3 regions of the Serratia sp. NA_112.1 genome follow, and region 2 is predicted to be linked to each of the others. Evidence: predicted binding sites of a transcription regulator. Region 2 holds the regulator's gene; each other region holds the start of a gene.

Region 1 (10,817 bases), on a different contig from region 2:
AGTTCACCCAGTACAGCCAGGTGTTGGCATCGCTGAAAAGCTCGTATGACGCCAAGCGCGACATGCTCAAAGAGCTGAGCCAGGAACTGGTAGACATCGGTGTGCAGGCGGATGCCAATGCCGAAGCCCGTGCGCGCACTCGTCGTGATGAATTGCATGCGGCCCTGAGCACCAACCGTGCGCGCCGTAACCAACTGGAAAAACAGCTGACCTTCTGCGAAGCGGAAATGGACAGTCTGCAGAAGAAACTGCGCAAGCTTGAGCGCGATTATTATCAGCTGCGTGAGCAGGTGGTTACCGCCAAGGCAGGCTGGTGCGCCGTGATGCGCCTGGTGAAAGACAATGGGGTTGAGCGTCGTCTGCACCGCCGCGAACTGGCCTATATGGACGGTGACGAGCTGCGCTCAATGTCGGATAAGGCGCTCGGTGCGCTGCGTCTGGCGGTGTCGGATAACGAACACCTGCGCGATGTGCTGCGCCTGTCGGAAGATCCCAAGCGCCCGGAACGCAAGATCCAGTTCTATATTGCGGTCTATCAGCATCTGCGCGAACGTATTCGTCAGGATATCATCCGTACCGACGATCCGGTTGAAGCCATCGAACAGATGGAGATCGAACTGGGCCGCCTGACCGAAGAGTTGACCGCGCGTGAACAGAAACTGGCAATCAGTTCCAAGAGCGTAGCGAACATCATTCGCAAAACCATCCAGCGTGAACAGAACCGTATTCGCATGCTCAACCAGGGCCTGCAGGCGGTTTCCTTCGGGCAGGTGAAGAGCGTGCGATTGAACGTCAACGTGCGTGAAGCGCATGCGACGCTGCTGGACGTGCTTTCCGAGCAACAGGAACAGCATCAGGACCTGTTCAACAGCAACCGACTGACCTTCTCGGAAGCCTTGGCCAAGCTGTATCAGCGTCTGAATCCGCAGATTGACATGGGACAGCGTACGCCACAGACCATCGGCGAAGAGCTGCTGGATTACCGCAACTATCTGGAGCTGGAAGTGGAAGTCTTCCGCGGCTCGGACGGTTGGCTGCGTGCCGAGAGTGGCGCGTTGTCTACCGGGGAAGCGATTGGTACCGGGATGTCGATTCTGGTGATGGTGGTGCAGAGCTGGGAAGAAGAGTCACGCCGTCTGCGTGGTAAAGATATTTCTCCATGCCGACTGTTGTTCCTCGATGAAGCGGCGCGACTGGATGCCAAATCCATCGCCACGCTGTTCGAGCTGTGCGACCGTCTGGAAATGCAGCTGATTATCGCAGCACCGGAAAATATCAGCCCGGAAAAAGGCACGACTTATAAACTGGTGCGTAAAGTGTTCCAGAATCATGAACATGTACACGTAGTAGGGCTGCGCGGTTTTGCCAATGAGCCGCCGGTTCTGGGTGTTACTGCGGCAGAAACGCCGTAAACGCAAAAAAAGCCCGCTAATAATCTGAAAATAGCCGCCCTGGGGTGGCTATTTTTTTGTGCGGGAGGATGATAGTCCTGCTTTTTTCTGCGCTGAAAACCGAGTAGCCTAATGAAATAGCAGTTATTCATAGGCACTCAAAGGGCAAAATGGCTTTTCTGTTCGTATACTGAAACTAATAAGTTGTCTTGGTTATATTTTTTGTGAGCATACAGGGGGCAATGGATGTTGCTTAGAAATGGAAACACTGTACGGCGGCTGGCGTTAAGTTGCGCAATCGCATGTGGTCTTGCGTCGTCTTTACCCGTATGGGCAACCGTTCCTGCGTTTCCGGTAGCGTCATCCGGCATGTCAGTGGCGCAAAGCCGTTCGGAAATAATGGCGGCATTACCGAAAGGTGCCACACCCTATTATCTTTCGACGCTGGCTCCTTTATATGCAGCGAACCGGATGCAATTGATGTGGCAGGACCACGAAGCGGTTCAGCAATTTCAACAGCAACTGGCCGAGTTGGCGATGTCTGGCGTACAGCCGCAGTTTACCCAATGGGTGAAGCTGTTGACCAACCCGGCGATTACCGATGTGGCGCGCGATGTGGTGCTGTCTGATGCGATGCTGGGCTATTTGCAGTTCGTTTCGTCCATCGGTGCCAACGGTAATAATTGGCTCTACAGCAATATTCCCTACAAACTCGGTCTGCCGCCCAATACGGTGATTAACCAATGGCAGTTGGCGGTACGTCAGGGGAAAACTCTGGCTTATGTCAATACGCTGGCGCCACAGCATCCGCAATACGCCAAGATGCATCAGGCCCTGCGGGATATGCTGGCCGATGGTCGTCCGTGGCCGCAAATGGCTAATGGCCCAAGCCTGCGTCCCGATCAACTGAGCGATGGTATCCCAGCTTTGCGTGAGATCCTGGCGCGTAACGGCATGCTGACGCCTTCTACGGTACCGGTGGAAGCGCAGGATCCCCCTGCGGTATTGACCGGTTCGCGTAATGAACCTGACGATGGTGGCCTGTCGGTCGATGAAGAAAAAAGTCGAGAAAGCCAGAGTGCCGTGGTCAGTCCGGCCGCAGCTCCAGTGAAAGAGCTGGTCCCAACGCCGCAGTCGCCTTTTTCGCAGCAGTCAGAGAGCCCGGTGACCGTTACCGATAATCGCTATACTCCCGATCTGGTGGAGGGCGTCAAGCGCTTCCAGAAATGGCAGGGTCTGAGTGCAGACGGCATCATTGGCGTGCGCACTCGTGAGTGGCTTAATGTGACTCCGCAAATGCGCGCTTCGCTGTTGGCACTGAATATCCAGCGGTTACGGATACTCCCCGGCCATGTCGATACCGGTATTATGGTTAACATTCCCAACTACTCGTTGACCTACTATCAGAACGGCAATGAAGTGCTTTCCTCGCGGGTGATTGTCGGGCGGCCGAGCCGTAAGACGCCGCTGATGAGCAGCGCATTGAATAATGTGGTGGTGAACCCGCCGTGGAACGTACCGACTACGCTGGTGCGTGAAGATATCGTGCCGAAGGCGATGCGTGACGGCAGCTACTTCCAGAAGCATGGCTATACCGTTCTTTCGGGTTGGAGCAACGATGCCGAGGTGATTAACCCGGCAATGATCGACTGGAGTATGATTTCGCCTCGTAATTTCCCGTATCGGATCCGCCAGGCTCCGGGAGCGACCAACTCACTGGGGCGTTTTAAATTCAACATGCCGAGTTCGGACGCTATCTATCTGCACGATACACCCAACCATAATCTGTTCCAGAAAGACATTCGTGCCTTAAGCTCCGGCTGTGTTCGGGTCAACAAGGCATCGGATTTGGCGAATATGTTGTTACAGGATGCCGGCTGGAACAACACCCGTGTTTCTTCCACCCTGAAACAGGGGAATACCACCTTCGTAAATATTCGCCAGCATATCCCGGTTAAATTGTATTATTTAACCGCTTGGGTCTCTGATGATGGAAAACCACAATTCCGCACAGATATTTACAATTATGATGAAACGGTGAGATCGGGCGCACAAATTTTGGCTCAGGCCGAAAAATTAATGCAATAAATGCAGTAATTATAAATAAATAACGGTCAGAATATCGGGCCATGTTGCAGGCACTCATTGCGTGAGTGCCTGCAAACCGCAGGACATCACGGGTTGACTCAGCCAGCGTGGGCGGTTATGGTTCGGGCAGTGCGCTGTTTTGTGCATATATTTTGATATTCTTGCCGGGTTTAACAGAAACATGGACAAAATTGATCATCATCGCCGTAAATGGCTGGCGTTAGGTAGCGCCGCTGTGGGCATAGCGCTGCTCCCAGGGCAAGCCTTTGCCAGCCTTTCTACTTCGCGCCCGCGTATTCTTGTTGTAAATAATATGCATACGGGCGAATCGCTTAAAGCCGAATTCTTCGACGGCAAGGGATATAATAAAGACGAATTAGTCCGCCTTAATCATCTCTTCCGTGATTATCGAGCCAATAAGGTCAAGTCGATCGATCCTCGTCTGTTCGATCATCTCTATCGTCTGCAAGGTCTATTGGGCACCAACAAGCCGGTGCAGTTGGTTTCAGGTTATCGCTCCCTTGACACCAATAATGAGCTGCGTGGACGCAGCCGCGGTGTGGCCAAGCACAGTTACCACACCAAAGGCCAGGCGATGGACTTCCATATCGAAGGCATCCAACTGAGTAATATCCGTAAAGCGGCGTTAAAAATGAGCGCCGGTGGTGTAGGATATTACCCACGTAGCAACTTCGTACACATTGATACCGGCCCGGTGCGGACCTGGTAATCGCTGTGCACCATAAGTGAGTCGCGTCAGCCCGGCAGGGTATGGCGCCGTTGTCGTTGGAGCCTTATGAAATACCACATTATTCCCGTTACCGCTTTTAGTCAGAACTGCAGCCTGATCTGGTGTGAGAGCACTCAGCAGGCGGCGTTGGTCGATCCCGGCGGTGAACCTGAAAAACTGAAGGCCGAAATAGCCAGACAGGGCGTAACTGTTACGCAGATCCTGCTGACTCATGGCCATCTCGATCACGTTGGCGCTGCCGCTGAGCTGGCTGAGCATTACCAGGTGCCGATCTTCGGCCCGGATAAGAGAGATGCTTTCTGGCTGGACGGCCTGCCTGCGCAGAGCCGCATGTTTGGGCTGGAAGAGTGCGCACCGCTGACGCCAACCCAGTGGCTGGAAGAAGGGGATAGCGTGCAGGTGGGCGAGATGACGTTCAAGGTGCTGCATTGCCCTGGCCATACTCCTGGCCATATCGTGTTTATTAATGATCAGGCGCGATTGGCGCTGGTGGGCGACGTGCTGTTTAACGGTGGCGTTGGGCGCAGTGATTTCCCACAAGGCGATCACCAGGCGTTGATTAACTCGATCCGCACCAAACTATTGCCGCAGGGTGATGACATGGCGTTTATTCCAGGTCATGGGCCAATGTCGACCTTCGGTCAAGAGCGTGAAACCAATCCGTTCCTGCGTGAAGAGCCGGCCATCTGGTAAGTTATTTCCGGCAGAAATAACTCCTGGTAGAAATAACGAAGGGGCGCTTTGAGCGCCCCTTTTGCTATGTGTCATGCGACGGTTTTACAGCACGGCGACGATGGCTTCGCACAGCGGCGCCATATTGTCCGGTGTCATGCCGGCAACGTTAACGCGACCGGAGTTAACGGCGTAGACGCCAAACTCGTCACGCAGACGCAGCACCTGTTCTTTGGTCAGCCCGCTGAACGAGAACATGCCGTTCTGATTGATGATAAAGCTGAAGTCTTGCTCAGCGCCTTTCTCCTGCAGGGTATTCACGAACAGCTGGCGCATACGATGAATGCGTTGACGCATGTCGGTCAGCTCCTGCTCCCACAGCGCACGTAACGCATCGTCGCCCAGGATGGTTGCCACAATGGCAGCACCGTGTGACGGTGGGTTAGAGTAGTTGGCGCGGATGGCGGCTTTCACCTGGCTGAAGGCGCGGTCGGCGGTTTCTGTGTCAGCAGCAACGACGGTGCAGGCACCCACGCGTTCGTTGTAAAGACCGAAGTTCTTCGAGTAAGAACTGGCGACGATCAGCTCCTGATGTTTGGCGGCAAAAATGCGCAGGCCCTGGGCATCTTCTTCCAGACCATTGGCAAAGCCCTGGTACGCGAAGTCGAACAGCGGCAACCAGCCGTTAGCCACAGACAGCTCGGCCAATTGTGCCCACTGCTCTGGCGTTGGGTCGATGCCGGTTGGGTTATGGCAGCAGCCGTGGAACAGCACCACATCGCCGGTCTGAGCCTGTTTAAGGCTGCGGAGCAGACCATCGAAGTCCAGCGCATGATTGGCTGCATCGTAGTAGGCGTATTCCAACACTTCCAGACCGACCGCACCAAACACGTTGTTGTGGTTCGGCCAGCTTGGGTTGCTGATCCAGATGCGTTTCGCGCTGGTCTGGTTGGCGATGAAGTCAGCTGCTACACGCAGGCCGCCGGTGCCACCAGGCGTTTGTGCGGTACGCGCACGCTTGTCGGCAATGATTGGGCTTTGTTTGCCGAACAGCAGCTCTTGCGTGCAGTTGGCGAACGCCGGAATACCTTCAATGCCGAGATAGTTTTTGGTGGTCTCATTTTCCAGGAGATACTGCTCAGCTTTTTTAACGCTGGTCAGCACCGGAGTTTTACCGGTTTCATCTTTATAAACGCCAATCCCCAGGTTGATTTTGTTAGGGCGGGTGTCAGCGCGGAAAATGTCGGTCAGACCCAGGATAGGATCGGCAGGTGCAGCAGTGATTTTTTCAAACATGTCAGGTGTTTCCATGGCTCGGAGTTAAGCAGACAGAAGCATCAGGGTAGCGCCAGTGATGCCCTTTGCCAACCGTTTGCGAGAAAAACACCGCGATCTTGTGAAGGGGGCAGGTTAGGCAGAAAAAATGGCGGGGAAGGGCAAATCGGCAGGATAAAAATTCACAGATGGCGCACAAACAAAAACAGGGCCGAAGCCCTGTTTTTTTAACTTATCCGACAGTGAACCGCCGTTAAGCGCGACAACTTAGAACTGGTAAACCAGGCCTACACCAACAACGTTGTCTGTTGATACACCGTTAGCGCGGGTGTAATCATTTTCGTCCAGCAGGTTGATTTTGTAATCAACGTAGGTGGACATGTTTTTGTTGAAGTAGTAGTAGGTAGCTACATCAATGTATTTCACCAGGTCAGCATCGCCGCCGGTGAATGCGCCGTTGCCTTTCAGCTGCTTGCCTTTAGACTGCAGGTAAGCCAGGGAAGGTCGCAGGCCGAAGTCGAATTGGTATTGGGCAACCAATTCAAGGTTTTGAGTTTTGTTAGCGATCTGATTAGCAGAACCGTATGGCGTGGTATTACGAGATTCGCCGTAGAACGCTGCCAGGTAAACGTTGTTGGCATCGTATTTGGTACCCAGGGCGTATGCATCAGCTTTATCGCCGTTGCCGTCAGCTTTCTGGTATTTAGTACGGTTTGAAGAGAAGTATGCGCCGCTAACGCTAACGCCTGCGCCGATGTCATAGGCAACAGATGTACCCCAACCGTCACCGTTCTGATCTTTCAGGCTACGGTTGTCATTTTCATTCTTACCCTGGTATTGAACGGCAAAGCTCAAGCCGTCCACCAGCCCGAAGAAGTTGCTGTTACGGTAGGTAGCCAGACCGTTAGAACGACCAATCATAAAGTTGTCGTTGTTCTGATACATAGTATCGTCACCGAACACCGGCAGTTGGTCAGTGTAGGCCATAACGTCATAGATTACGCCATAGTTACGACCGTAGTCGAAGGAGCCGTAGTCAGCGAATTTCAGACCAGCGAAGCCCAGACGAGTCTTGGTGCCTTCGGTGCCCTGAGATTCAGCGTGGTTAGCCTGAACGTTGTATTCCCACTGGCCGTAACCGGTCAGTTGGTCGGCAATCTGAGTTTCACCTTTGAAGCCGAAGCGAACGTAGGTCTGATCGCCATCGTCGCCATCGTTTTTAGAGAAAGTATGGCGTGCATCAACTTTACCGTACAGATCCAGCTTGTTGCCGTCTTTGTTATAGATCTCAGCAGCGTTTGCTGCACCAGCCGCTAACAGAGCCGGGATTACCACTGCAAGAATGTTGCGCTTCATCATTATATTACCCTCATTGGTGTTATTCGGACACCTTTGCCACTGCCGCCAATAATTCTTTTGAACTATTGTTGATAGATTGGTGTCGTCCTGTGTCTGCACGCAGTGTTCCATTCACAGCCGGGTTAATCTAGAACGAAAATGCTACTAATGTCCCAATGAGGTTTCAAAAAGAAAGTATTTGTAACTAAATGTAATATTAAGGGAACTTTGTGACGTGGGTCAATATAAATAAATGCGAAAGGCCAGCAAAGCTGGCCTTGGTTTTGTAACTAAATTAATTGGGAAATGTATTATCTGATTAATTAAAAGGTTGCATTACGTGGTGTACGTGGGAACGGAATGACATCACGCACGTTTTGCACGCCGGTTACATAGGCGATTAAACGCTCAAAGCCCAAACCGAAACCGGCATGAGGCACGGTGCCGTAACGACGCAGATCGCGATACCACCAGTAGTCTTCTTTATTCAGCCCCATGGCTTCCAGACGCTGATCCAGTACGTCCAGACGTTCTTCACGCTGAGCACCGCCGATGATTTCACCAATGCCCGGAGCCAGAACGTCCATTGCGGCAACGGTTTTACCGTCATCGTTCATACGCATATAGAAAGCTTTGATGTCTTTCGGGTAGTTTTTCACGACTACCGGCGCTTTGAAGTGTTTCTCAGCCAGATAACGCTCATGTTCGGAAGACAGGTCGATCCCCCAGGAAACCGGGTTTTCGAAAGTCTGGCCGGAAGCGATCAGGATTTCCACCGCTTCGGTGTAATCAACCTGAGCAAAATCGGAAGAAACAAAACGTTGCAGGCGGTCAATGGCATCTTTGTCTACGCGCTCGGCGAAGAACTGCATGTCATCCATGCGCTCGTTCAATACGGCCTGGAATACATACTTCAGCATTTTTTCCGCCAACTCGGCGATGTCTTCAAGATCGGCAAATGCCACTTCCGGTTCGATCATCCAAAACTCCGCCAGGTGGCGGCTGGTGTTGGAGTTCTCGGCGCGGAAAGTCGGGCCGAAAGTGTAAATTTTCGACAGCGCACAGGCATAAGTTTCGCCGTTCAACTGGCCGGAAACGGTCAGGAAGGCTTCTTTACCGAAAAAGTCCTGGCTAAAATCGACAGCACCTTTATCGGTTCGCGGCAGATTTTCCAGATCCAGGGTTGAAACGCGGAACATTTCACCGGCGCCTTCGGTATCCGAGGCGGTGATCAGCGGGGTGGAAACCCAGAAGAAGCCATTCTCGTGATAGAAACGGTGAATGGCTTGTGCCAGCGTATGACGTACGCGGGCAACGGCACCGATCAGGTTGGTGCGTGGGCGCAGGTGAGCCACTTCGCGCAGGTATTCGATGCTGTGACGTTTGGCCGCCATCGGGTAGGTGTCTGGATCGTCAACCCAGCCAACCACTTTAATCGCGGTTGCCTGCAGTTCGAAACTCTGACCTTCGCCCGGAGATGCTACCACAATGCCGGTGACTTCAATGGAACAGCCGGTGGTCAGATGCAGCACTTCATCCTGATAATTCGGCAGAGAATTATTAACGACGGCCTGTAACGGATCAAAGCAGGAACCGTCATAGACGGCCAGGAAGGAGATACCAGCTTTAGAATCTCTCCGGGTACGCACCCAACCGCGCACGGTGACTTCACTGTCAACCGTAGCACGGCCTTGCAGTACGTCGACTACAGGCACTACGCTCATAGATTTCTCTCTTTAATAATTTGGTTTAGAAATAGCTTATAACCCAGGAATATGGGGATGTTGCTATGTTACTTGGCACGGTGCAGAGCACAAGTAGAAATCGCCGTATCGGCGCAACATTTCTTGGGGCTGGGTGAAAAGGGAGCAACGGAAAGGACTATATAAAGAAGAAAAAGCCGACATGAGGTGTCAGCCGGCTTTTTAACGTTCATCGGGCAGGAGGCTAGCTCGCTTTTTTTACCAGCGGCAGATCGAAGGCTTTGCGTAACGCTTTTACAAAGGCCTGATCCTGACAGATGGTTTTACCTGGGCTGTCGGAGAGTTTTGCCACCGGTTTGCCTTTGCATTCGACCAGTTTGATAACGATATTCAGCGGTTTAACCCCGGGAATATCGCAGGTCAGGCGCGTGCCTATACCGAACACCAGGTTGACGCGCTGGTAAAAGTGGCGATAAAGCGCCAGCGCCTTGTCCAGATCCAGGTTATCGGAGAACACCAGCGTTTTGCTCATCGGATCAATCCCCAGCTTCTGGAAATGCGCGATGGCTTTTTCGCCCCATTCAAACGGATCGCCCGAGTCATGGCGTAGGCCCTGATAGCGCTGGGCAAACTGCGGGCCGAAGTCACGCAGGAAGGCATTCATGGTGATGCAGTCGGTCAGGGCAATGCCGAGCTGATCGGGATATTCATCCAGCCAGGCTTGCAGTGCTGCCCGCTGACTGTTGGCTAACACCGGGCTTATCTGTTGATGCGCCTGGAACCATTCATGGGCCTGGGTACCTACTGGCGCAAGACCAAGCTGGTGCGCCAGATCGTAATTGCTGGTACCTACCAGATAGGGGAATTCGCTTTTCAGCGTGCTGACGATAGCGTGCTGTACAGGTTGTGAAAAACGGCGGCGAGTGCCGAAGTCCATCAGCTTGAAACGCGAAATATCAACATCGCTACTCACGGCTTTAAACTGCGCGAGTTTGTTACGCAGGTGGGCTACCGCCATCTCTGGCGTGACCTCCGGTGAGCGGTGGCGATGTACCACTTCGCTGATCACCGCCAGCAGCGGAACCTCCCACATGATCACTTCGCGCCACGGGCCAGCAATACGAATATGTAGCTTGCCCTGGAGGTTTTCGATCTGGACCTGTTGCGGATCGTAGCGGAAATCGCGCAGCCAGTTCAGGTAATCCTCACGGAAGAAGGGTAGCCCTGAGAGATAGTCGAACTCAGCGTCTGTCAGCGCCAATTGGCTCATCAGTGCGATTTGCGCACCAATTTCGTCGGCATATTCGCCAAGCAGCTCATCACCACGGCAGCGGAATTCTGCCGCCACGCTGATAGCGGGGTAGCGATGAAACACTGCTTGCTGCATATGAAGCTTGTAGGCATCAGTATCAAGCAGAGATGTCAAAATCGGGGAGGCGTATTGAGTCATAGCGCGTTACTGCATCCTCGTCAGGCGCGTGTCCAAATCCGGATAATCAAAAAAAGTGGGGGGAGTATACCCGGATTATCCTGTTATTGAAGCTGCATCACACCACAATTCATCGGAGCGGGTCGAGGATTAAACGTGCCTTTATCTTG
Region 2 (10,817 bases):
CTGCTGTTCATCCATCACTTTTCCCCGTTGCAGCATATAGCCCAATGCGGCTAATACTACCATAGAAACCATCACCGTCACCGTTGCCAACAACGGCTGGCTGATAAAGGCCGATACCAGCATGCTGGCGACAAAACACAGGCCCAACTGCAGGGTATTTTGCAGCGCTGCGGCTTTGCCTGTGCCTGCCGGGAACGGGGTTAACGCATTTGCCACTACGATTGGGTAGGTGGCACCGTTGGCCAGCGCCATCACGCAGAACGGGAGCAGCAGCGTGGTAAGCGTGGGTTCGGTCAGCGTGGCAACCAGATATAACGTCACCATACTGATGCCATAAGCTACCAGCAGCCACGGCAGTAAGGTGTTGCCATTAATGCGATTTAACGCGGTGCGGCAGCCATAACCCCCTAACAGGAAGGCCAGGGTCTGTGGCACATAACTCAGGCCGATATCATTTGGGCTGTACCCCATATCGCCAAGAATAAAGGGTGAACCGGTCAGCCAGGCGAAGAAGCCGGCGGAGCAGGCGGCAAAGATGATAACGCTGCCGCTGAATACCGGAGATTTCAGTAGTTGCCAGAAGGTCAGGGCGTTTTTATTTTCTGCGGAAGGCAAAGATTTGGCGTTTTCTTTCAACAGCAGAGTCGGTAGCAAGAGAATGACGGTAATGCCCAGCAGCACGGCGAAAATGGCACGCCAGCCCATGTGGTTCAGTAGCCAGGCACCGACCAGTGGCGCCAGAGCCGGTGAGAGGGCTACCAGCGGCATAATGGTGGCGAATACGCGGTTTGCCTTGCCTTCACGGTAGCGGTCGATCACCAGTGCCTGCCAAGTGACGGCGGCGGAACAGACGCCAATCGCCTGGATAAACCGCAGTGACCACAGTTGAACGGCATTTTGTACCCACAGCATGCCCAGGCATCCCAGCGCAAATAGCGCCAGGCCAATCAGCAATACCGGTTTACGGCCAAGACGGTCGGAAAGCGGACCCCATAGCAGTTGAGCAAAGGCAAAGCCGGCCAGGAAGATACTGAGGCTGGCACTGATCGCCCCGGCGGAAATTTGCAGATCTTGCTGCATTACACCAAAGGCGGGCAGGTACATGTCGGTGGCCAGGTAACCCAGCATACTCAGGCCGGCAAGGTAGAACATAAAACCAAAGGAATTTCTCATGGTATTTCTCGTTAATATTTTAATGTCGCAGGTTTTTAGCGCCGGCAAGTGTATCCGGCTGGATCTCTGCTTGTGAAACGGTAATATTTGCGAAGTGCTGTTAAAAAAATTGAAGGCAAGATTGTGTGGTCTGAATATTCTCTCGATGTGGTAGATGCGGTCGCCCGCACAGGTAGTTTCAGCGCAGCGGCGCAGGAACTGCACCGAGTGCCCTCGGCGGTCAGTTATACCGTGCGGCAATTGGAACAATGGCTGGCAGTTCCGCTGTTTGAACGGCGGCATCGTGACGTGGAACTGACCCCGGCCGGCGTGGTATTTGTGCAGGAAGCGCGCAGTGTCATCAAAAAAATGCTCGACACTCGCCGCCAGTGCCAGCAGGTGGCTAACGGTTGGCGTGGTCAACTAAAAATTGCGGTAGACATCATTGTTAAACCCCAGCGTTGTCGCCAACTGGTGCTGGATTTTTATCGCCATTTTCCCGACGTAGAACTTTTGGTTCAACTGGAAGTGTTTAACGGCGTCTGGGATGCGCTGGTGGACGGACGTGCTGATATGGCGATTGGGGCGACGCGTGCGGTGCCGGTCGGCGGCGGCTTTGCCTTTCGCGATATGGGCGACATGCGCTGGCTGTGTGTGGTCAGTCCGCAACATCCGCTGGCGGCGTTGGACGGCCTGTTGAATGATGATCAACTGCGGCCTTTCCCGTCCCTGTGTCTGGAAGATACCTCGCGTAATCTGCCCAAGCGGGTCACCTGGACACTGGATAACCAACGGCGGCTGGTGGTGCCGGACTGGGCCTCGGCGCTGGACTGTCTGTGTGCCGGCCTATGCGTTGGCATGATGCCGGCGCATCAGGCCTTGCCATTGGTGCAGCGTGGGGAACTGGTAGCGTTGCAGCTGCAGCAGCCGTTTCCGGCCAGCCCCTGTTGCCTGACCTGGCAGCAGAATAGGCCATCACCGGCGATGGCCTGGCTGTTGGATTACCTGGGGGACAGTGAAACGCTGAATCAGGAATGGCTAAGCGAAGTGGTGCCGGAAGCCACAGCGGCTTCCGGCGATAGCAATTAGCGGCGGTAATCGATGAATGGGCCGTCAGCGACCGAACGGCGCTCAATCAGCTTTGGATGCACTTCAATCACCTGCGACTCTTCGCGCTTGCTGATTATACGGTCCAGCAACATGGTGAACGCCATCTCACCCAAACGCTCTTTGGGTTGATGAATGGTGGTCAGCGCCGGGGTGAAATAGCGGGCGTTACGCACGTTATCGTAGCCAATTACCGAAATGTCTTGTGGCACCCGCAGCCCAAGTTCGTCGGCGGCGCAGATCGCGCCCATCGCCATGATGTCGCCGCCGCAGAATACCGCGGTCGGCCGATGCTTCTGCGACAAGATCTGGTGCATGGCCTTGTAACCGGATTCCGGCTCAAAGTCGCCCTGAACAATCCACTCGTCGCGTACTTCGATATTGGCTTCTTCCATGGCTTTTAAAAAACCCTGATGGCGGCCGCCACCGGTATTGCGCGACAGTTGGCCTGGAATGGCACCGATATCGCGGTGACCGCGTTCAATCAGATAACGCCCGGCCAGATAGCCGCCTTCGAAGGCGTTATCAATAATGCTATCGGTAAAATCACCGCGGGCTGCGCCCCAGTCCATGACGACCATTGGAATATTGCGATAGTCTTCCAGCATACCCAGCAGTTGGTCTGGATATTCCGAACACATTACCAGCAGGCCATCGACACGTTTTTGTGCCAGCATCGCCAGATAGGCCCGCTGTTTGTCCAGATTGTTGTGCGAGTTGCACAAAATCAGCGTATAGCCTTTGCTGTAGCAGCTGTTTTCTACCGCCTCGATTACTTCGGCAAAGTAGGGGGCTTCGCTGGAGGTGGCCAGCAGGCCAATCGATTTGGTGTGATTGACCTTCAGGCTGCGCGCTACGGCGCTGGGTGAGTAATGCAGCTCTTTAATCGCAGCGCCAACGGCCGCTTTAGTCTCTTCGGCGACGAAACGAGTCTTATTGATGACGTGCGAAACGGTGGTGGTGGAAACGCCAGCGCGTTTGGCCACATCTTTAATCGTTGCCATGTAAAGAATGACTCCTGAACTCACATGTTGCAGTATGTAAGTATGATGTTAATCGTTTGCCTGCGTAGATCCTTCTCCAAAGAAGCGAAAACTGAGTTTTTAGTGTGTTGAAGTCGTCAGCGCTTGGTCAGGAGGGGCATTTTGCCGGTACACAGTTGTGAACTGCGAATTTTGTCCCATATTGAGCCAAAGTGGAAGAGGTAATCGGTATAATAAACCGGGAAATGATAACAAGATTTTATTGTTTAACTGTGTGAAAATGGTTTGACGCATTAATTGTGTGCCTTTTACCCTTGGGCAACCCAATCTGAAAAGGAGTTGTAATGGATACCGATCTGAAAATGTCACTGTTCACCACCGTTTGTGCGCTGGCCGTGATTATTGCTTTCAGCTTCACCGCTGCTTTGAACTGATCCCCTCAAGTAAAACAGGCGCAGCTCGCTGCGCCTGATTGTTTTTCCCCGCGTTACGCCAGGTTCTTTTCCACAAATGCCCAGTTAACCAGTGACCAGAAATTTTCCAGGTAGGCAGGTCGCGCGTTGCGGTAATCGATGTAGTAAGCGTGTTCCCAAACGTCGACGGTCAGCAGTGGTTTATCATCACCGGTCAGCGGTGTCGCCGCGTTCGAGGTGTTAACAATAGCCAGCGAACTCTCTGGCGTTTTCACCAGCCAGGTCCAGCCTGCGCCAAAGTTTTTCACTGCGGCGTCGCTGAATTGCTGCTTAAAGGCGGCGAAAGAACCAAATGCCTGATTTATTGCCTCAGCCAGTTTACCTTCAGGCTCACCGCCGCCCTGTGGCGACAGACAGTGCCAATAGAAAGTGTGGTTCCATATCTGGGCTGCATTGTTGAAGATGCCGCCGTCAGAGGCCTTAACGATTTCTTCCAGGGACAACCCTTCAAACTTACTGCCTTTCAGCAGATTGTTCAGGTTCACCACGTAGGCGTTGTGATGCTTGCCATAATGGTATTCCAGGGTTTCTGCGGAAATGTGCGGTTCGAGGGCGTTTTTTTCATAAGGTAATGCAGGAAGTTCAAACGACATTGCTTTCTCCTTGTACAGTGCCAGTCCACCGACGTAACAATGGGCGATAGATTGACCTGTTTTTATTGTGGGTATTTAGATTAGCAATTTTCGCGATGAAATACAGGGGAACGGGTAAGGGATTGAATACAACAATGAGGTTTGCGGGAACTATTAGGGGAGAGCGGCTGACAGCGCCAGCCGCAAAAGAGATTATCGAATGGTTTTTGGCGTGACAACCCGGCGTGCGCCGATGTAGTGGTTTTGCCAGTAGTCGTTGTCGAGTTGGCTGATGCGGATTTCTTCACCGGTACGCGGTGACTGAATGAATTTACCGTTGCCCAGATAAACCCCAACATGGTCAGCCACACCGCGGTTGTTAATGCGGAAGAACACCAGGTCGCCACTTTCCAGTTCACTCTTCTTGATTGGCGCTGCGTCACGCAGGTGATACATCTCGTTGGCAGTACGCGGCATTTTAATTTTAACGATGTCTTTATAGGCGTAATAAATCAGGCCGCTGCAATCAAAGCCGGTTCTTGGCGAGGTGCCCCCCCAGCGATAAGGTTTACCCATTTGATCCATCAGCTTGGCCATCGCGGTTTGCTTGGCATGCTGGTAGCGTTTTTTGTGTGCCGGGCTGAGCTTCAGCGGCTTTTCGTCACCCACCAATTTGGCGGTTGCCATGCCGGTTTTGCGATGGCGGCCATAGCCTTTTTTATAACCCTTCTTCGGCGGAGTCACTTTAATTTTGGCTATTTTATGAGTTTTGTTTTTCGATTTTGTGCTAACGATCTTTTTAGCGGCTTTTTCTGTTTTGGCTTTGGAGACCTTGGCGGTTTTCTGCGGAGTAGTGACTTTCACTTTTTTGCTGCTGGCTTTAACCGCTTTCTTTTTCTTGCGGTCATCCGGCCGGGCTTCGTTTACGTGGCTCTTGCGCTGCTCAGCGGCAACACGCGACTGTGGCGCTGCGTGCGCCAGATTAAAGAATAGCTGTGTAAACAACAGCACAAAAAGCGTAAGAATTAAACGCATGTCGACGTTACCAACCTTGGCCCCGGAACAGATATCGAATGAGTGACAGTATTCCCGAATTTCGCCATATAAAACAGCGAAGAACCCATAAATGATAATCCATATTGTGAGAAAACGTTAATAGCATTTTTTTTGCCGAAAAATCAAACCGTTGATGTATAAAAAACCAACAACGACCACCAGGGAACTTATTAAGTGGCGTTTTTTGACAGGAAATATATTAGTGAAATGGCCGGATTAAAAATGTTATTCTGCGCATATGTTTTGACCGGAAAGGCCTTGCCGGTGAGACGCGACTGACAACGGGGGAATGCCCTTGCAAAAGATGGCGTTTTCTTGCAACTGTTCCAGCCGCTACAATAGCCAGTGTGATGCATGTTGTAGCCATGAGATTTGGCTTGAGGAAGCAATATAATGACGACGACGATTGAAAAAATTCAGCACCAGATCACTGAGAACCCAATTCTGCTGTACATGAAAGGTTCACCGAAATTGCCAAACTGCGGTTTCTCGGCGCAAGCCGTGCAGGCACTGTCTGCCTGTGGCGAACGCTTTGCTTATGTTGATATTCTGCAGAACCCGGACATCCGTTCCGAGTTGCCGAAATACGCCAACTGGCCGACTTTCCCACAGCTGTGGGTAGACGGTGAGCTGGTCGGCGGCTGTGATATCATCATGGAAATGTATCAGCGCGGTGAATTGCAGCAGCTGATCAAAGAAACGGCAGAGAAGTACAAACAGCAGGAAGACCAGCAGCCATAATCGGCTTGGTTTTATTGTTGCAAGTCATCGGGCGGTGCCAGCTAATACTGGGCCGCCCGATTTTTTTGTCTTAGTCGGTATTAGTGGCGGCCAGTGGCCAACCGCCAAGACGCTTCCAGCGGTTAACCAGCTCGCAGAACAGCTGAGCGGTTTGCTCGGTGTCATACAGCGCTGAATGCGCCTGGGCACTATCGAAGGGAATATCGGCGGCAATGCAGGCTTTGGCCAGTACCGTCTGTCCCAACACCAGTCCGCTTAACGCCGCGGTATCAAAGGTGGCGAAAGGGTGGAAAGGATTGCGTTTCAGGCTGGCGCGCTCGGCGGCTGCCATCAAGAAGCTGTGATCAAAATTGGCGTTATGCGCCACAATTATCGCCCGGTTACAGCCGCGATCCTTAATGCCCTTGCGTACCGCTTTAAAAATAGCGTGCAGTGCATCGTACTCACTGACCGCACCGCGCAGGGGATTACTCGGATCTATGCCGTTAAACGCCAGCGCTTCGGGCTGCAGGTTGGCACCTTCAAAAGGCTCCACGTGAAAGTGCAGGGTTTCGTCCTGCTGCAACCAGCCGTCTTCATCCATTTTTAACGTAACGGCGGCAATCTCCAGCAACGCGTCAGTTTTGGCATTAAATCCGGCAGTTTCTATATCTATCACTACGGGGTAAAACCCACGAAAACGGCCACTCAGGGCGTTAAGATCACTTTTTTCGGCCATCAGTTTCTTATCTTCATCGAATGCAGCGCGCATTATGGCAAATTTTGCGCCCGGTTGCAGGCGGTTATCACGCGGAAAAAACAAGGGCGCAGAAAGCGCCCCTGGTTGACCTTAGTGGCCGAGGCCATGGCCGGCGTGTTTGTTCTCGATCAGTTCGATTTTATAACCGTCCGGATCTTCAACAAAGGCGATAACCGTGGTGCCGCCCTTGACCGGGCCGGCTTCGCGAGTGACCTTGCCGCCGGCATGACGAATGCTGTCACAGGTTGCGGCGACATCATCCACGCCCAGGGCCAGGTGGCCGAATGCGGTGCCCATCTCGTAGCTGTCGGTGCCCCAGTTATAGGTCAGTTCAATCACCGCACCTTCACTTTCATCGGTATAGCCTACAAACGCCAGTGAGTACTTGTATTCCGGGTTCTCGCTGGTACGCAGCAAGCGCATGCCTAATACCTTGGTATAGAAGTCGATGGAGCGTTGCAGGTCACCGACGCGGATCATGGTATGGAGTAAGCGCATAATTCCTCTGATTGGATGTGCCGTTGCCAATGGCGGATGGATTGAAGCAAATCCAGTATAGCGTTGTCGCATAAGGGATTTCAATGTATGCCACGGCAGGGAGCATTATGACATCAGTGACGTTGTCACTCAGGAATTCGGCAGGGTAACACTACCGCACACTTTGTCGCCGTGCATAACATGGAAATAAGTACTATAACCGCTGTCAGGAACAGAGCGTCACGATAACGATTTAGCGCCCGGATTGGACAGGGCTAATTTATAAATTTGGATCAGATTAATAATGACGGTTTATATTTTCACAGCAGGAACATCAGGTTTGCCGAAGGAGCCGCTTAATGGATGAAATGCTGATTCTGGTTGATGCTGATGATAATCCGATTGGCTCCCAAAGCAAAATGCGGGTACACCAACAGGGGTTACTGCACCGGGCATTTTCAATTTTTATCTTTGATAGCCAGGGCCGCCTGCTGTTGCAACAGCGGGCATTCAGTAAGTATCACTCGGCCGGGCTATGGACCAACAGCTGTTGTGGCCACCCGCGCTGGGGCGAGTCAACGCTGGCTGCGGCACAGCGTCGCCTGCAGGAAGAGATGGGTTTCAGCACTGAACTACAACAAGTTTCCAGCTTTACCTATCAGTCTGCGGTACCCGGCAATTTAATTGAGCATGAATTCGATCATATCTACGTGGGTTTATTTGATGGCAAGCCGCAGGGAGCGCCTGAAGAGGCCCATAGTTGGTCGTGGACTGATATTCAGCAATTAATGGATGAAACAACGCGTAATCCTGAAAAGTTTACCGTTTGGTTTCTCACCATAATGAAGGATCTTGGAACCAATGAAATGGAACGTTGGGCGAGGTTGGCGGCGAGCTAACTGACAGATATCCCCTCAATGGCAAAAAGCCCGCCGGTATTAGTCTACCGGCGGGCTTTGCTATTTTACTTACAGCGTTGGATAGTCGGTATAGCCTTCAGCACCACCACCATAGAACGTTTCCGGTTTAGGTTCGTTCAGCTCCGCGCTCAGTTTGAAGCGCTCAACCAGGTCCGGGTTGGCGATATAGCTACGGCCAAAGGCCACGGCATCGATAAAGCCTTTATTAATTAACTCTTCTGCTTTCTCGCCGGTATAGGCACCGGCCCCGACAATCACCCCTTTAAAGTGGGCGCGTACCGAGTCACGGAAGGCGTCGGAATAAGGCTTGCCACCCGCCCAGTCAGGCTCGGAAATGTGTAGATAGGCGATGTTACGCTTGTTCAGCTCTTCCACCAGATACAGGGCTGCATCTTCCTGATCTTCACCATTGTCCAGGCCGTTGAACGGACCCAGCGGTGAAATACGGATACCAATGTGCTCTGAACCCCATTCAGCGATGCTGGCATCAACCACTTCCAGTGTCAGACGCGTGCGGTTTTCGATGCTGCCGCCGTACTGATCGGTACGCTGATTAGATGCCGGAGCCATAAACTGGTGCAGCAGATAGCCGTGCGCCGCATGCAGTTCGATAAAGTCGAAACCGGCCTCACGTGCGTTGGCAGTCGCCTGGCGGAAATCGTTAATGATGCCTGGGATCTCTTCAGTTTCCAGGGCGCGAGGGGTAGAGGTTGGCACTCGTACCCAGGCACCAGTTTCGTCACGCACGGTAGTGCGTGTGTCGGCATTGATCGCAGAAGGGGCGACCGGAGCCTGCTGGCCCGGCTGCAGGCTGTTATGGGAGATACGGCCCACGTGCCACAGCTGAACGGCGATATGGCCGTTTTTTTCATGCACAGCTTGGGTGATCTTTTTCCACGCGGCGATCTGCTCTGGGGTATGCAGCCCCGGTGCGCCGGCATAGCCTTTCGCCTGGAAAGAAATCTGGGTGGCTTCGGTGACAATCAGACCCGCGCTGGCGCGTTGGGCATAGTATTCCCCCATCAATGGCGTCGGGATATCACCTGGCTCAATGCTGCGCAGGCGCGTCAGCGGGGCCATAAACACGCGGTTTGGCAGGATTACAGCGCCAACCTTCAGCGGGGAGAACAACTTTTCAATCTTCATAGTGCATCCTATATTAATAGACCGGTCGACTAGTGATAAATATAAAACCGCCCAATGTGGCAATTCATGATAAGTCAGGGCATTTTTTTAGCGCTGCGCCGGACGCAGCAACAGTTCAATACTTTCCAGCGCGCTGGTCAGCGGGGCGACCGAATGGCGGATTTTGGCGCGCAAAGAGGCGCCAAGCCACAGGGAATACAGCGTTTCCGCCGTGGCCGCCGGACTCATGGCCAGCGACAATGAACCTTCGCGGATCCCGCGTTCAATCGTATCCTGCAGGTGACCAATCACCCGGGCACTGCCGGTTTCCAGCGCATGACGCATGGGCTCCGACAGGTCGCTCACCTCGGCAGACAATTTCACCGCCAGGCAGGCGTTATGGCATTCGCTGCGGCAGTGATAGCTGATCGCCTGAGCGTAATAGCTTAACAATTGGTGGCGTGCATCACCTTTATCATCGGCAAACAGCTGTTGCATTGCCGCATCATAGTGTTCGAAATAACGCTGTAGCATCGCTTCGCCAAAAACTTCCTTCGACCGGAAGTAGTGGTAGAACGAACCTTTTGGCACGCCCGCCGTGCTCAGCAGTTCGCTCAGTCCCATACCGGTAAAACCGAGACGCAGGCTGAGGGTCTCGCCGGTAGCGAGCAAATGTTCACGGGTATCTGTAGGGCAGTGCGCATGTTTAGTCATAATGGGTGTCAGCATAATAGACCGACTGGTCTAGGTCAATAACAATAAAAAAACCGGCATAAAATGCCGGTCAGACTGATGACAAATCTCATTCCTGCCCAGAGCGAGTAGAGGCCGATAAATAAAAATCAGGAAAATCAATTTATTGATTTTCGGCTGCTTTGTCAGCAACATAACCAGCATAAAAATGCCGGTTATGATGAGTGATACTTTGCCTGAATAAAGCGCGGAAGTTAAGCCCTTAGGCGGCTCCCCGGCAGCGTTGCAGAATATCCAGCTGCGGTTGATATTCACGGGTTTGTATGTTCAGCATGCCGAGCAGGGTATGGAACAGGTTGTCTTGTGAGACTTCGTCCTTTTCCGCCATATTGTTCAGACACTGGCGATCGATCTTGAAGTTGCGCTCATAGTCTGCTGACATCCACATCAGGAAGGGAACCTGGGTCTGCTGGCTTGGAGCGAAGACATAGGGCGTACCGTGCAGGTACATGCCGTTTTCACCCAATGATTCACCGTGGTCGGAAAGGTACACCAGCGCCGTGTTGAATTTCCCGCTGTACTGCTCCAGCAGTTTGATGGTGTCGTCCAGCATGGCATCGGTATACAGCAGTGAGTTGTCATAGGTATTCACCAACTGCTCGTGGCTGCAATCCTGGATCTGATTGCTGTTGCAGGTGGGTGAAAACTTCTGGAACTCTGGCGTGCTGCGCCGGTAATAGGCCGGACCGTGACTGCCCATCTGGTGCAGCACAATCACG
Region 3 (10,817 bases), on a different contig from region 2:
ATTATTTAGGGTATAAGATTGGTCTTTCAGACTACTGATAAAGCCCGTTATTAGGGAGAGCGTGCCGATGGGGTCGTAGCAGCTTTAGCTGCCGGAGTGCCCCTCGGTGCGCTAGGCCCGGGTATCGCGGGCTTAAAAACAACCTGAACAGCAACCTTTTCTATTTAATCCTGGCGCAGAACCTGGCGGCCATGCTCCAGCAGGGCATCTGTCACTTTACGCATCATGCGGCTCTCCGGCGCGAAGCGGTGCCAGAACAGCATGCGGCGCTGGAACAGGCCCGGCGTCAGATCGATCAGTTCACCCGAAGCCAACTCTTTCTCAATCTGCAGATGCGGGATCATACAGCAGGTGGTGCCCTGGCGTGCCAACTGCACGAAGGCTTCCGACGAGTTCACAATATGGCAGGGCACGCTGCCCGGCGACAGATCAAAGTTCTGCTGTAGGAAAGCCTGGTGCATGTCGTCGAGATGATCGAACGCCACTGCCGGCGCTTTGAGCAGCGCGGAGCGTGTAACCCCGTTAGGGAAATAGCGCTCGGCAAAACCCTTCGAGGCGACGAATAAATAATCCAGCGCGCCCAGTTGATCCACCAGGCAGCTTGGCAGCGGCTGCGGCTGGATACTCACCGCGCCCACCACTTCACCACGGCGCAGGCGTTCCTGAGTGCGTGTTTCGTCTTCTACCTGCAAGTTCAGGCGGATAGGGGAGTCGGTCAGTACCGGTTTCAATGCCGGTAGCAGCCAGGTCGCCAGGCTGTCGGCGTTAACCGCCAGCGACAGCAGCAACGGCGTATCAATGCCGGTATCGTTACCCAGCCACTCTTCTTCCAGTAATTCCACCTGGTGCAGCAGCGCCAGCAGTTTTTGGCCCTGCTCGGTCGGACGTGGCGGCACGGTACGCACCAACAGCGGTTGGCCAAACAGGTTTTCCAACTGTTTGATGCGCTGGGATACTGCCGATTGTGTGATGCAAAGTTTTTGCGCGGCGCGCTCAAAGCCACGCTCACGGATCACCGCGTCCAGCGCTTGCAGCGTTCGATAGTCTGGGCGTTTCATCGGAAAGATATCCCTTAAAGTAAATTGATACAGGCACTATGCCACATCTCTGGTGTATTACAGGTAGAAAATCACCGGGTCATCTTGTCGCACCGCGCCTAAAAATGCGGCCTGGCGTGAAGAAGTGTGATCCTGCCTGAGTGAAAAATAGCGATTTACCCTATAATACGCACACGTTTTCGTACAGAGGCAATGGACATATTATGACGCAGGATGAACTGAAAAAAGCGGTTGGCTGGGCAGCACTGGATTACGTTACCCCAGGCACCATCGTTGGGGTCGGCACTGGCTCGACCGCCGCCCATTTTATTGACGCGCTCGGCTCGATCAAGCACCAGATCGAAGGGGCGGTGTCCAGCTCTGACGCCTCCACCGCCAAGCTGAAAAGCCTTGGTATCCACGTTTTCGACAGCAATGAAGTGGATTCACTGGATATTTATGTCGACGGCGCGGATGAAATCAACCGTCATATGCAGATGATCAAAGGCGGTGGCGCTGCACTGACGCGTGAAAAAATCATTGCTGCTATCGCGCGCAAATTTATCTGTATTGTTGATTCCAGCAAACAGGTTGAAGTATTGGGTAAATTCCCGCTGCCGGTAGAAGTGATCCCGATGGCTCGCTCTTACGTAGCGCGTGAGCTGGTGAAGCTGGGCGGGCTGCCGGAGTATCGTCAGAATGTCCTGACCGATAACGGCAACGTGATCCTCGATGTGCATAACCTGAACATCATGGACGCCATCGCGCTGGAAAACAAAATCAACGGCATCGCCGGTGTGGTGACCGTGGGTCTGTTCGCTAATCGGGGGGCCGATGTCGCGCTGGTGGGTACGCCTGGCGGCGTGAAGGTTGTCGAATAATGTAGTACCCCAGCAGGTATGCGGTCTTGGATCCCACCGGGCCGCATAATTCACTGGTTAAAATATCTTTTATTAAAAGCGCCAAATTTGGTGACATATGTCACATTGCGAGCGATAGCTCCACGAAGCTTCTGCCTATTTCTTTCCCTATGGCATTTTCTGCCAGAAACCGCCAACAACGCTGAGCCTTGTACTGACGGGCGGGCAATCGTTTGTATTGCCGCCTGCGTTATTTTTGTTATGTTGGATGCGTGCTGTTTCACAACAGCCGCTTCTGAAGTCTGAACATAGGGTCGGGTAAATGGCAAAAGTATCATTGGAGAAAGACAGGATTAAATTCCTGTTGGTGGAAGGGGTTCATCAGAGCACGGTAGATAATCTGCTGGCTGCCGGATATACCAACATTGAATATCACAAAGGTGCGTTAGACACCGAATCGCTTAAGGCATCGATCCGCGATGCTCACTTCGTCGGTATCCGATCGCGCACGCATCTGACCGAAGAAGTTTTCGCTGCCGCAGAGAAGCTGGTGGCGGTAGGTTGTTTCTGTATCGGTACTAACCAGGTTGATCTGAAGGCGGCGACCAAACGCGGCGTTCCGGTGTTTAACGCACCTTTCTCTAATACCCGATCCGTGGCAGAAATGGTGCTGGGCGAACTGCTGCTGATGTTGCGCGGCATTCCGTCCGCCAACGCCAAAGCGCACCGTGGCGAATGGCAGAAACTGGCCGTCGGCTCGTTTGAAGCGCGCGGTAAGAAGCTGGGGATTATTGGCTACGGCCATATCGGCACCCAGTTGGGGATCCTGGCTGAAGGTCTGGGTATGAAAGTGTTCTTCTACGATATCGAGAACAAGCTGCCGTTGGGCAATGCCCAACAGGTGCGCCACCTGTCCGATCTGCTCAATATGAGCGACGTAGTGACGCTGCACGTACCGGAAACCCTGTCGACCAAGAATATGATGGGCGCAGAAGAGCTGGCGTTGATGAAGCCAGGTTCGATTCTGATCAACGCCTCGCGCGGTACCGTGGTGGATATTCCTGAACTGTGCAAAGTATTGGCCAGCAAGCATTTGGCCGGTGCGGCGATCGATGTCTTCCCGGAAGAACCGGCTACCAACAGCGAGCCGTTCAACTCACCGTTGTGCGAGTTCGACAACGTGATCCTGACCCCGCACATTGGTGGTTCTACTCAGGAAGCACAGGAAAATATCGGTGATGAAGTGGCCGGCAAGCTGGCGAAATACTCCGACAACGGTTCGACCCTGTCGGCGGTAAACTTCCCGGAGGTATCACTGCCCGCGCATGGCCCTAACGCCAGCCGACTGCTGCACATCCATGAAAACCGCCCTGGCGTACTGACGCAGATTAACCAGATCTTTGCTGAAGAAGGGGTGAACATCGCCGCGCAGTACCTGCAAACTGGTCCGGAAATCGGCTATGTGGTTATCGATATCGAAGCGGAAACCGAACGTGCCGATGCTGCACTGCAACGGATGAAGGCGATTGATGGCACTATCCGTGCTCGCCTGCTGCTCTGATTGAAAACGCGGTGACAAAAAAGGCCGGATTTATCCGGCCTCAGACTGATGACAAACCTCATTCCTGCCCAGAGCGAGTAGAGGCTGATAAATAAAAATCAGGAAAATCAATTTATTGATTTTCGCCTGTTCACCACAAAGCAGGAAAAACCACGCTTTTTCCTGCTTTGTCAGCAACCTAAGGCCGGATTTATCCGGCCTTTTGCTATTCGGCTATCCGCCATGTCCAATTTTTCGTTGGGGTAACGATTTCCGGCAGCGGGATATCCCAATGTTCCACCGGCAGTTGTTCCACCTGCTGGCAGTCATGCGCCAACCCGATCGGGTAGGGGCCGGCATTTTGCCAGTTTTGCAGGGTGCGATCGTAAAAACCGCCGCCCATCCCCAAACGCTGGCCCGAGCTGTCAAACGCCACCAGCGGCGTCAGCACCACGTCGAGTGACCCGACCGGCAGGACGTTGCGCACATCGAGCTGTGGCTCAAGGATATTGAAACGGTTGTTAACCAGCGGCGTTTCCGGGGTGTAACGCAGGAACAGCAGGTTACTGGGGCTAAACGGGTGTAACACCGGCAGGTAGACTTGCTTGGCCTGTTGCCATAACCGTTCAATCAGCGGACGGGTATCCAACTCGCCGTCAAACGACAAAAATACTGCAATGCTGTGTGCCGCCTGGATGCGTGGATGCGCAGCGATGCGTTCGGCAGTTTGCAGGGCAAAGTTATTTTGTTGTTCAGAGGTTAGGGCGCGTCGACGCTGACGAATTTGGTTACGGATATTTTGCCGCTGCTGGGCATACTGGGCTTGAAAAAACATAGTCAGCACACTTACCGCTGAGGAAGGGGGAATCTCCGAGATGCCGTCGCAGGCTGTAACCCTTGAACCCATGGTTCAAGGTGAACGTGCTGTCGCAATCTTAAGGCTTCTCGGCGGGCCGAGCATGCACACCGATCGCGGATCATCACATTCTGTTGGTACTAAATATCGGCTCAGGGGACTGGCCCGCTGGCGAACATCTCAGAGAAATTTTTTACTCATTGCCAAAATCTTGGATATCAGCAACTTAAGTTATTCGAATTGTGCATCCTGACGTTCAGAGATGCGACCCTGTTCAAGCAATGCCTGTTCAATGGTCTGTTGTAGCATGCGAATGCGTTGTTCCATATTGGACGCATAATCACGGGTTTTCAACCGTTCTTGAGCAAGTTCGTGACAAACATTCAATGCCGCGATGAAAACGAGCTGCTCAGTATTTGTGACTCTAGTGCGAACTTTAAGATCTTGCAACCGTTCGTTAAGATCGACCGCTGCCATGTTCAACGCATCTTGTTGTTCTGGCGGGCAATTGACTCTTAAAGAGCGACCAAAAATTTGAATATCTACTGGTTGTGCAGACATGCCACCTTCCTGCCTAAATTTCGCGCCAGCCTCAATCAACCCCTACCGGGTCGTCTAAAGCGGGCGCCACTATATATACCTCGGTACCAAGATACAACCCCTTTTTCAGTACCTGGTTGTAATCTACTGCGACAGACATTACCAGTCAAAAAAGGGTTTCAAAATGCGTATTTAGCTTCATTTTGTTCCCTGCCGGCAGTGTGTGAGATCTGACACATCACGATTATAACTAGCCACTGAGGTGTCGTGCTTATCTGGTACAGCGACGGACCTTGGTGGTAGCATAACACGAACTTATCCTGCCAACGATGACGAATACGCATGTCTATACAGAATACATTTCCAAGTTACCAATCTTTGACCCTTGCCCTCAACCAGCAAGCGGTGGCGTTGACCGCAGCAGAAATGCACGGCCTGATCAGCGGCCTGCTGTGCGGTGGCAGCCGCGACGCCGGCTGGCAGTCGCTGGTGTACGATCTGACTAACGAAGGCGTGGCCTTCCCGCAGGCATTGAGCCAACCTCTCCAGCAACTTCATGAAATCACACGTGAAACGCTGGAAGACGACGATTTCATGTTCCAGCTGATGATGCCGGAAGGCGAGACGGTCAGCGTATTCGATCGCGCCGACGCGTTGAGCGGTTGGGTGAACCATTTCCTGCTCGGGCTCGGCATGATGCAGCCGAAACTGGCTCAGGTGAAAGACGAGGTGGGTGAGGCGATCGACGATCTGCGCAACATAGCCCAACTCGGTTATGAAGAAGACGAAGACCAGGAAGAGCTTGATCACTCTCTGGAGGAAGTGGTGGAGTATGTGCGGATGGCGGCCATTTTGTGCCACACCGAATTTACCCGCCGCAAGCCGACGGCACCGGAAAATGCCAAACCGACCTTGCACTAAATACCCGATTTCACGACATTAAGGCCGTGAGCACAGGCAGATTGATTTCAGGAGAAGGTGATGACTCAGCAGGAATTCAACAGCCGCCGTCAGGCGCTGTTGGCGAAAATGGCTCCGGCCAGTGCGGCGATTATTTTCTCTGCGCCGGAAGCAACGCGCAGTGCCGATACTGAATATCCTTACCGCCAGAACAGCGATTTCTGGTACCTGACCGGCTTCAATGAGCCGGAAGCGGTGCTGATTCTGGTGAAGAGTGACGAGACGCATAACCACAGCGTGCTGTTCAATCGGGTACGCGATCTGGCGGCTGAAACCTGGTTTGGTCGCCGTCTGGGCCAGGATGCCGCTCCGGCGAAGCTGGGGATAGACCGCGCTCTGCCGTTCAATGAAATCAACGATCAATTGCCCCTGTTGCTCAATGGCCTGGACGTGGTTTACCACGCACAGGGCCAGTACGCCTATGCCGATAAAATTCTGTTCGACGCGCTGGACAAGCTACGCAAAGGCTTCCGTCAGAACCTTCAGGCACCGGCGACTCTGACCGACTGGCGTCCGTGGCTGCATGAAATGCGCCTGTTCAAGTCGTCCGAAGAGATGGTCATCATGCGCCGTGCCGGTGAAATCAGTGCATTGGCCCATACCCGCGCGATGGAAAAATGCCGTCCCGGGATGTTCGAATATCAGCTTGAGGCGGAAATTCATCATGAGTTTACTCGCCTTGGTGCGCGTTCCCCGTCCTACAACACCATTGTCGGTGGTGGGGATAACGCCTGCATCCTGCATTACACCGAGAACGAAAGCGAATTGCGCGATGGCGATCTGGTGTTGATCGACGCAGGCTGTGAGTTTAAAGGCTATGCCGGTGATATCACACGAACCTTCCCGGTCAACGGCAAATTCAGCCGACCGCAGCGCGCGGTGTATGACATCGTGCTGGCGTCACTGACGCGGGCGCTGGAGATGTTCAAGCCGGGTATCAGCATCCGTGTAGTGAATGATGAAGTCGTGCGCATTATGATCACCGGGATGGTAGAGCTGGGTATCCTGAAAGGTGAAGTAGAACAGTTGATTGCCGAACAGGCCCATCGTCCGTTCTATATGCACGGCCTTGGTCATTGGTTGGGGCTGGATGTACACGATGTCGGCCATTACGGCACGCCGGATCGCGACCGTACGCTGGAGCCGGGCATGGTGCTGACCGTTGAACCGGGGCTGTACATTGCGCCGGATGCCGACGTGCCGGAGCAATATCGCGGTATGGGCATTCGTATTGAAGACGACATCCTGATCACCGCGACTGGCATTGAGAACCTGACGGCCAGCGTAGTGAAAGATGCTGATGCCATCGAAGCACTGATGGCGGCGGCAAGGTAATAGCATGAGTGTAATCATCGTTGGCGGCGGTATGGCGGGCGCGACTTTGGCGTTGGCCATTTCATCGCTTACTCAGGGACGATTGGCGGTTGATCTGGTCGAAGCGACCCGACCGGACGACCGCAGCCATCCGGGATTTGATGCCCGTGCCATTGCCCTGGCGCAGGGCACCTGCCTGCAGTTGACGCGCATCGGCGTTTGGCCGGCGCTGTGTGACTGTGCGACGGCCATTACTCAGGTGCACGTTAGCGATCGCGGCCACGCCGGGTTCGTTAATTTGCACGCGCAGGACTATCAGGTCGACGCGTTGGGGCAGGTGATTGAGCTGCACGACGCCGGTCAACGGCTGTTTGCTCTGCTGGCCAAGGCACCAGGCGTCACGCTGCATTGTCCGGCCCGGGTGGTCGATGTAGTGCGCACGGCGGAGCAGGCCGAAGTGCTGCTGGATAACGGCCGGCGTATCAGCGGGAAACTGCTGGTGGCTGCAGACGGCTCGCGTTCGGCGCTGGCACAGGCCTGTAATGTGCAGTGGCAGCAAAATGACTATCCGCAGTTTGCTACCATCGCCAATGTCACCACCGCCGAGCATCCGCAGGGGCGCGCTTTTGAACGCTTCACCCGATACGGGCCGCTGGCATTATTGCCGATGTCTCAGGGGCGAAGCTCACTGGTGTGGTGCCATGCGCGTGAAGATCGCCAGCAGGTTGGCGGCTGGGACGACGAACGTTTTATCAGTGAATTGCAGCAGGCGTTTGGCTGGCGTCTGGGACGTATCCTTCGCGCCGGGAAACGTCACAGCTATCCGCTCAGCCTGCTGACCGCCACTCAGCATGTCAGCCATCGTCTGGCACTGGTGGGCAATGCCGCGCAGACGCTGCATCCGATTGCCGGGCAGGGGTTCAACTTAGGCCTGCGTGACGTGATATCGCTGGCGGAAACCCTGGCCGAGGCGCAGCAGGCTGGAGAGGATCCCGGCGGCTATGTGCTGTTGGGGCGTTATCAACAACGGCGGCAACAAGATCAGCAGGCGACCATCGGCGTGACAGACGGTTTGATCCGGCTGTTCGCCAATAGCTACGGTCCCCTGGTGGTCGGTCGCAATCTGGGCCTGATGGCGATGGCCCGGTTACCGGCGGTGCGAGACGCCTTTGCCAAGCGCACTTTGGGCTGGGTAGATCGCTAATCGATGTATTAGCAGGGGCGTAGCGTGCTGCGCCCAAAGCGCTGGGCAATGGCACAGCGAGTCATTTAAGGAAATTAAGCAGCATGCAATCATTTGACGTGGTTATCGCCGGCGGCGGTATGGTGGGGCTGGCTCTGGCCTGTGGTTTGCAGGGCAGTGGTCTGCGCGTTGCGGTGCTGGAACAGCAGCAACCGGATATGATGCCGCCGCAACCACAGCCGGAACTGCGCGTTTCCGCTATCAATGCCGCCAGCGAGCGCCTGCTGCAGCACATTGGCGTGTGGGACGAGATCCTCAACCTGCGTGCTAGCGCCTATAACGCAATGGAAGTCTGGGATCGCGATAGCTTCGGCAAAATAGCCTTCCGTGGTGATGAGTGCGGCTTCAGTCATCTCGGTCATATCATCGAGAACTCGGTGATCCAGCAGGCGTTGTGGAAACGGGCGGAAAGCCTGAGCGACGTCACGCTGATCACCCCGGCGGCGCTCAAGCAGGTAGCCTGGGGCGAAAACGACGCTTTTATCACCCTGGAAGATGGCCGCATGCTGACCGCCCGCTTGGTGATCGGTGCCGACGGTGCCCATTCCTGGCTGCGCCAGCATGCCGATATCCCGCTAACCTTCTGGGATTACCGCCACCATGCGCTGGTGGCCACTATCCGCACTGAAGAACCGCATTTGGCGACGGCGCGACAGGTGTTCCACGGCGATGGCATTCTGGCGTTTCTGCCGTTCAGCGATCCGCATTTAAGCTCGATCGTCTGGTCGGTGGCACCGGAGGAGGCGGAGCGGCTCAAGCAACTGGAGCCGGAGCAGTTTAACCGCGAGCTGGCGATGGCTTTTGACCTGCGTCTTGGTGCCTGCACGGTGGAAAGTGAACGCCAGACTTTCCCATTGACCGGGCGTTACGCCCGTAGCTTTGCCGCGCACCGGCTGGCGCTGGTTGGCGATGCAGCACATACCGTGCACCCGCTGGCGGGGCAAGGGGTGAATCTGGGCTTTATGGACGCCGCCGAGTTGATCGCCGAACTGCGCCGTTTGCAACGCCAGGGCAAGGATATTGGCCAACATCTGTATCTGCGCCGCTACGAGCGCCGCCGCAAACACGGCGCAGCGGTGATGCTGGCCAGCATGCAGGGGTTCCGCGAACTGTTTGACGGCCACCATCCGGCGAAGAAGCTACTGCGCGATGTCGGGTTGCGGCTGGCCGATAGCCTGCCGGGCGTGAAGCCCAGGTTGGTGCGTCAGGCAATGGGCCTCAATGACCTGCCGGAGTGGTTGGCCTGACTGCTGTCTGAGAGAGGTTGCCAGACCTCTCTGCCTTATTTTCCCCGAATTAACATCTATCCCAAAGGCGCAGTCCTGCGTCTGATACCCATAGCTTTTCCTTATAAAACCCTTCATTTGAAAAAATCTAATTTCAGGCTGGTTTTATCATTACTTTTTCTAATTCCATGTTCGGTTATCAAAAGTCGAAATTCCGCATCCGGCCGTGGGTTTGTTATATAACTTCGGATTTTTGGTGCTTTAATTGTTGGTTTTGTGCCTTAAAGCGCATTTTTCCAGTCAAAAACTCTGCACACTAGCCCGGCATTTTACTGGCTCTGAACGACGCCAAGCCTATTTTAACTTATGGTTAATGGGGGCGTTCGGTGATAACGTCAGGACAAAGGTATCGTTTGCGTCGCGGCGGTTAGCCGCAGTTTTTGCACGTTCGGCGCAGCGTTTCTGTTGGGCAGTCAGTGCGCCACGCAATCCGGCCGCGAGCCATTATCTGATGTATTGCGTAGCAGCACCCTATCTTCAGCTTCTGAGTGAAATGAGGGAAAAGATGGCAAAGCAAACCCCACTGTACGACCAGCACGTGGCGTGCGGTGCGCGCATGGTAGATTTTCATGGCTGGATGATGCCCCTGCATTATGGCTCCCAGATCGATGAGCACCACGCCGTGCGTCAGGATGCCGGTATGTTCGACGTCTCCCATATGACCATTGTGGATCTGCGCGGTGCTCGTACCCGCGAGTTCCTGCGTTACCTGCTGGCGAACGACGTCGCCAAGCTCACTCAACCTGGCAAAGCGCTGTACACCGGTATGCTGAATGCGTCCGGCGGCGTGATTGACGACCTGATTGTTTACTTCCTTACCGAAGACTATTTCCGCCTGGTGGTGAACTCCGCCACGCGAGATAAAGACCTGGCCTGGATCGAAGAACACGCAGCCCCTTACGGCGTAGCCCTGACGGTGCGTGACGATCTGGCGCTGGTTGCGGTGCAGGGCCCACAGGCCAAAGAACGTGCCGCCACCTTATTTACCCCAGAGCAAAAAAGCGCGGTTGAAGGCATGAAGCCATTCTTCGGCGTGCAGGCCGGGGATCTGTTTATCGCCACCACCGGTTATACCGGTGAAGCAGGCTACGAAATCGCCCTGCCAAAAGAGCTGGTGGTTGATTTTTGGCAGAAACTGCTGGCAGCAGGCGTTAAGCCAGCCGGTCTGGGCGCACGTGACA

What was found. The regulator PurR, encoded in region 2, represses purine synthesis genes. The targets are predictions, from matches to a motif close to CANGCAAACGTTTGCNTG.
Region 1: the regulator PurR is predicted to act here: its motif matches at 6,264-6,281, upstream of ACUTQ5_RS04135 (amino acid aminotransferase).
Region 3: the regulator PurR is predicted to act here: its motif matches at 2,120-2,137, upstream of serA (phosphoglycerate dehydrogenase).

The regions. Positions count from the first base shown of each region.
Region 1 covers NZ_JBQZFO010000001.1:853,301-864,117, forward strand. The annotation lists gene mukB (chromosome partition protein MukB) at 1-1,412, shown strand, start outside; gene ldtD (L,D-transpeptidase) at 1,638-3,479, shown strand; gene ACUTQ5_RS04125 (YcbK family protein) at 3,661-4,209, shown strand; gene ACUTQ5_RS04130 (MBL fold metallo-hydrolase) at 4,276-4,923, shown strand; gene ACUTQ5_RS04135 (amino acid aminotransferase) at 5,008-6,198, opposite strand; gene ompC (porin OmpC) at 6,445-7,536, opposite strand; gene asnS (asparagine--tRNA ligase) at 7,839-9,239, opposite strand; gene pncB (nicotinate phosphoribosyltransferase) at 9,463-10,668, opposite strand.
Region 2 covers NZ_JBQZFO010000003.1:411,254-422,070, forward strand. The annotation lists gene punC (purine nucleoside transporter PunC) at 1-1,173, opposite strand, end outside; gene punR (DNA-binding transcriptional activator PunR) at 1,297-2,241, shown strand; gene purR (HTH-type transcriptional repressor PurR) at 2,238-3,263, opposite strand; gene cydH (cytochrome bd-I oxidase subunit CydH) at 3,587-3,676, shown strand; gene sodB (superoxide dismutase [Fe]) at 3,730-4,308, opposite strand; gene ACUTQ5_RS09845 (C40 family peptidase) at 4,501-5,322, opposite strand; gene ACUTQ5_RS09850 (Grx4 family monothiol glutaredoxin) at 5,737-6,084, shown strand; gene rnt (ribonuclease T) at 6,155-6,835, opposite strand; gene gloA (lactoylglutathione lyase) at 6,914-7,321, opposite strand; gene idi (isopentenyl-diphosphate Delta-isomerase) at 7,660-8,199, shown strand; gene ACUTQ5_RS09870 (alkene reductase) at 8,269-9,366, opposite strand; gene ACUTQ5_RS09875 (TetR/AcrR family transcriptional regulator) at 9,454-10,074, opposite strand; gene eptA (phosphoethanolamine transferase EptA) at 10,301-10,817, opposite strand, start outside.
Region 3 covers NZ_JBQZFO010000007.1:155,868-166,684, reverse strand. The annotation lists gene ACUTQ5_RS15605 (LysR family transcriptional regulator ArgP) at 165-1,058, opposite strand; gene rpiA (ribose-5-phosphate isomerase RpiA) at 1,262-1,918, shown strand; gene serA (phosphoglycerate dehydrogenase) at 2,220-3,458, shown strand; gene ACUTQ5_RS15590 (5-formyltetrahydrofolate cyclo-ligase) at 3,664-4,272, opposite strand; RNA gene ssrS (6S RNA) at 4,301-4,483, opposite strand; gene zapA (cell division protein ZapA) at 4,525-4,854, opposite strand; gene ACUTQ5_RS15575 (YecA/YgfB family protein) at 5,176-5,754, shown strand; gene pepP (Xaa-Pro aminopeptidase) at 5,815-7,128, shown strand; gene ubiH (2-octaprenyl-6-methoxyphenyl hydroxylase) at 7,133-8,311, shown strand; gene ubiI (FAD-dependent 2-octaprenylphenol hydroxylase) at 8,395-9,597, shown strand; gene gcvT (glycine cleavage system aminomethyltransferase GcvT) at 10,142-10,817, shown strand, end outside.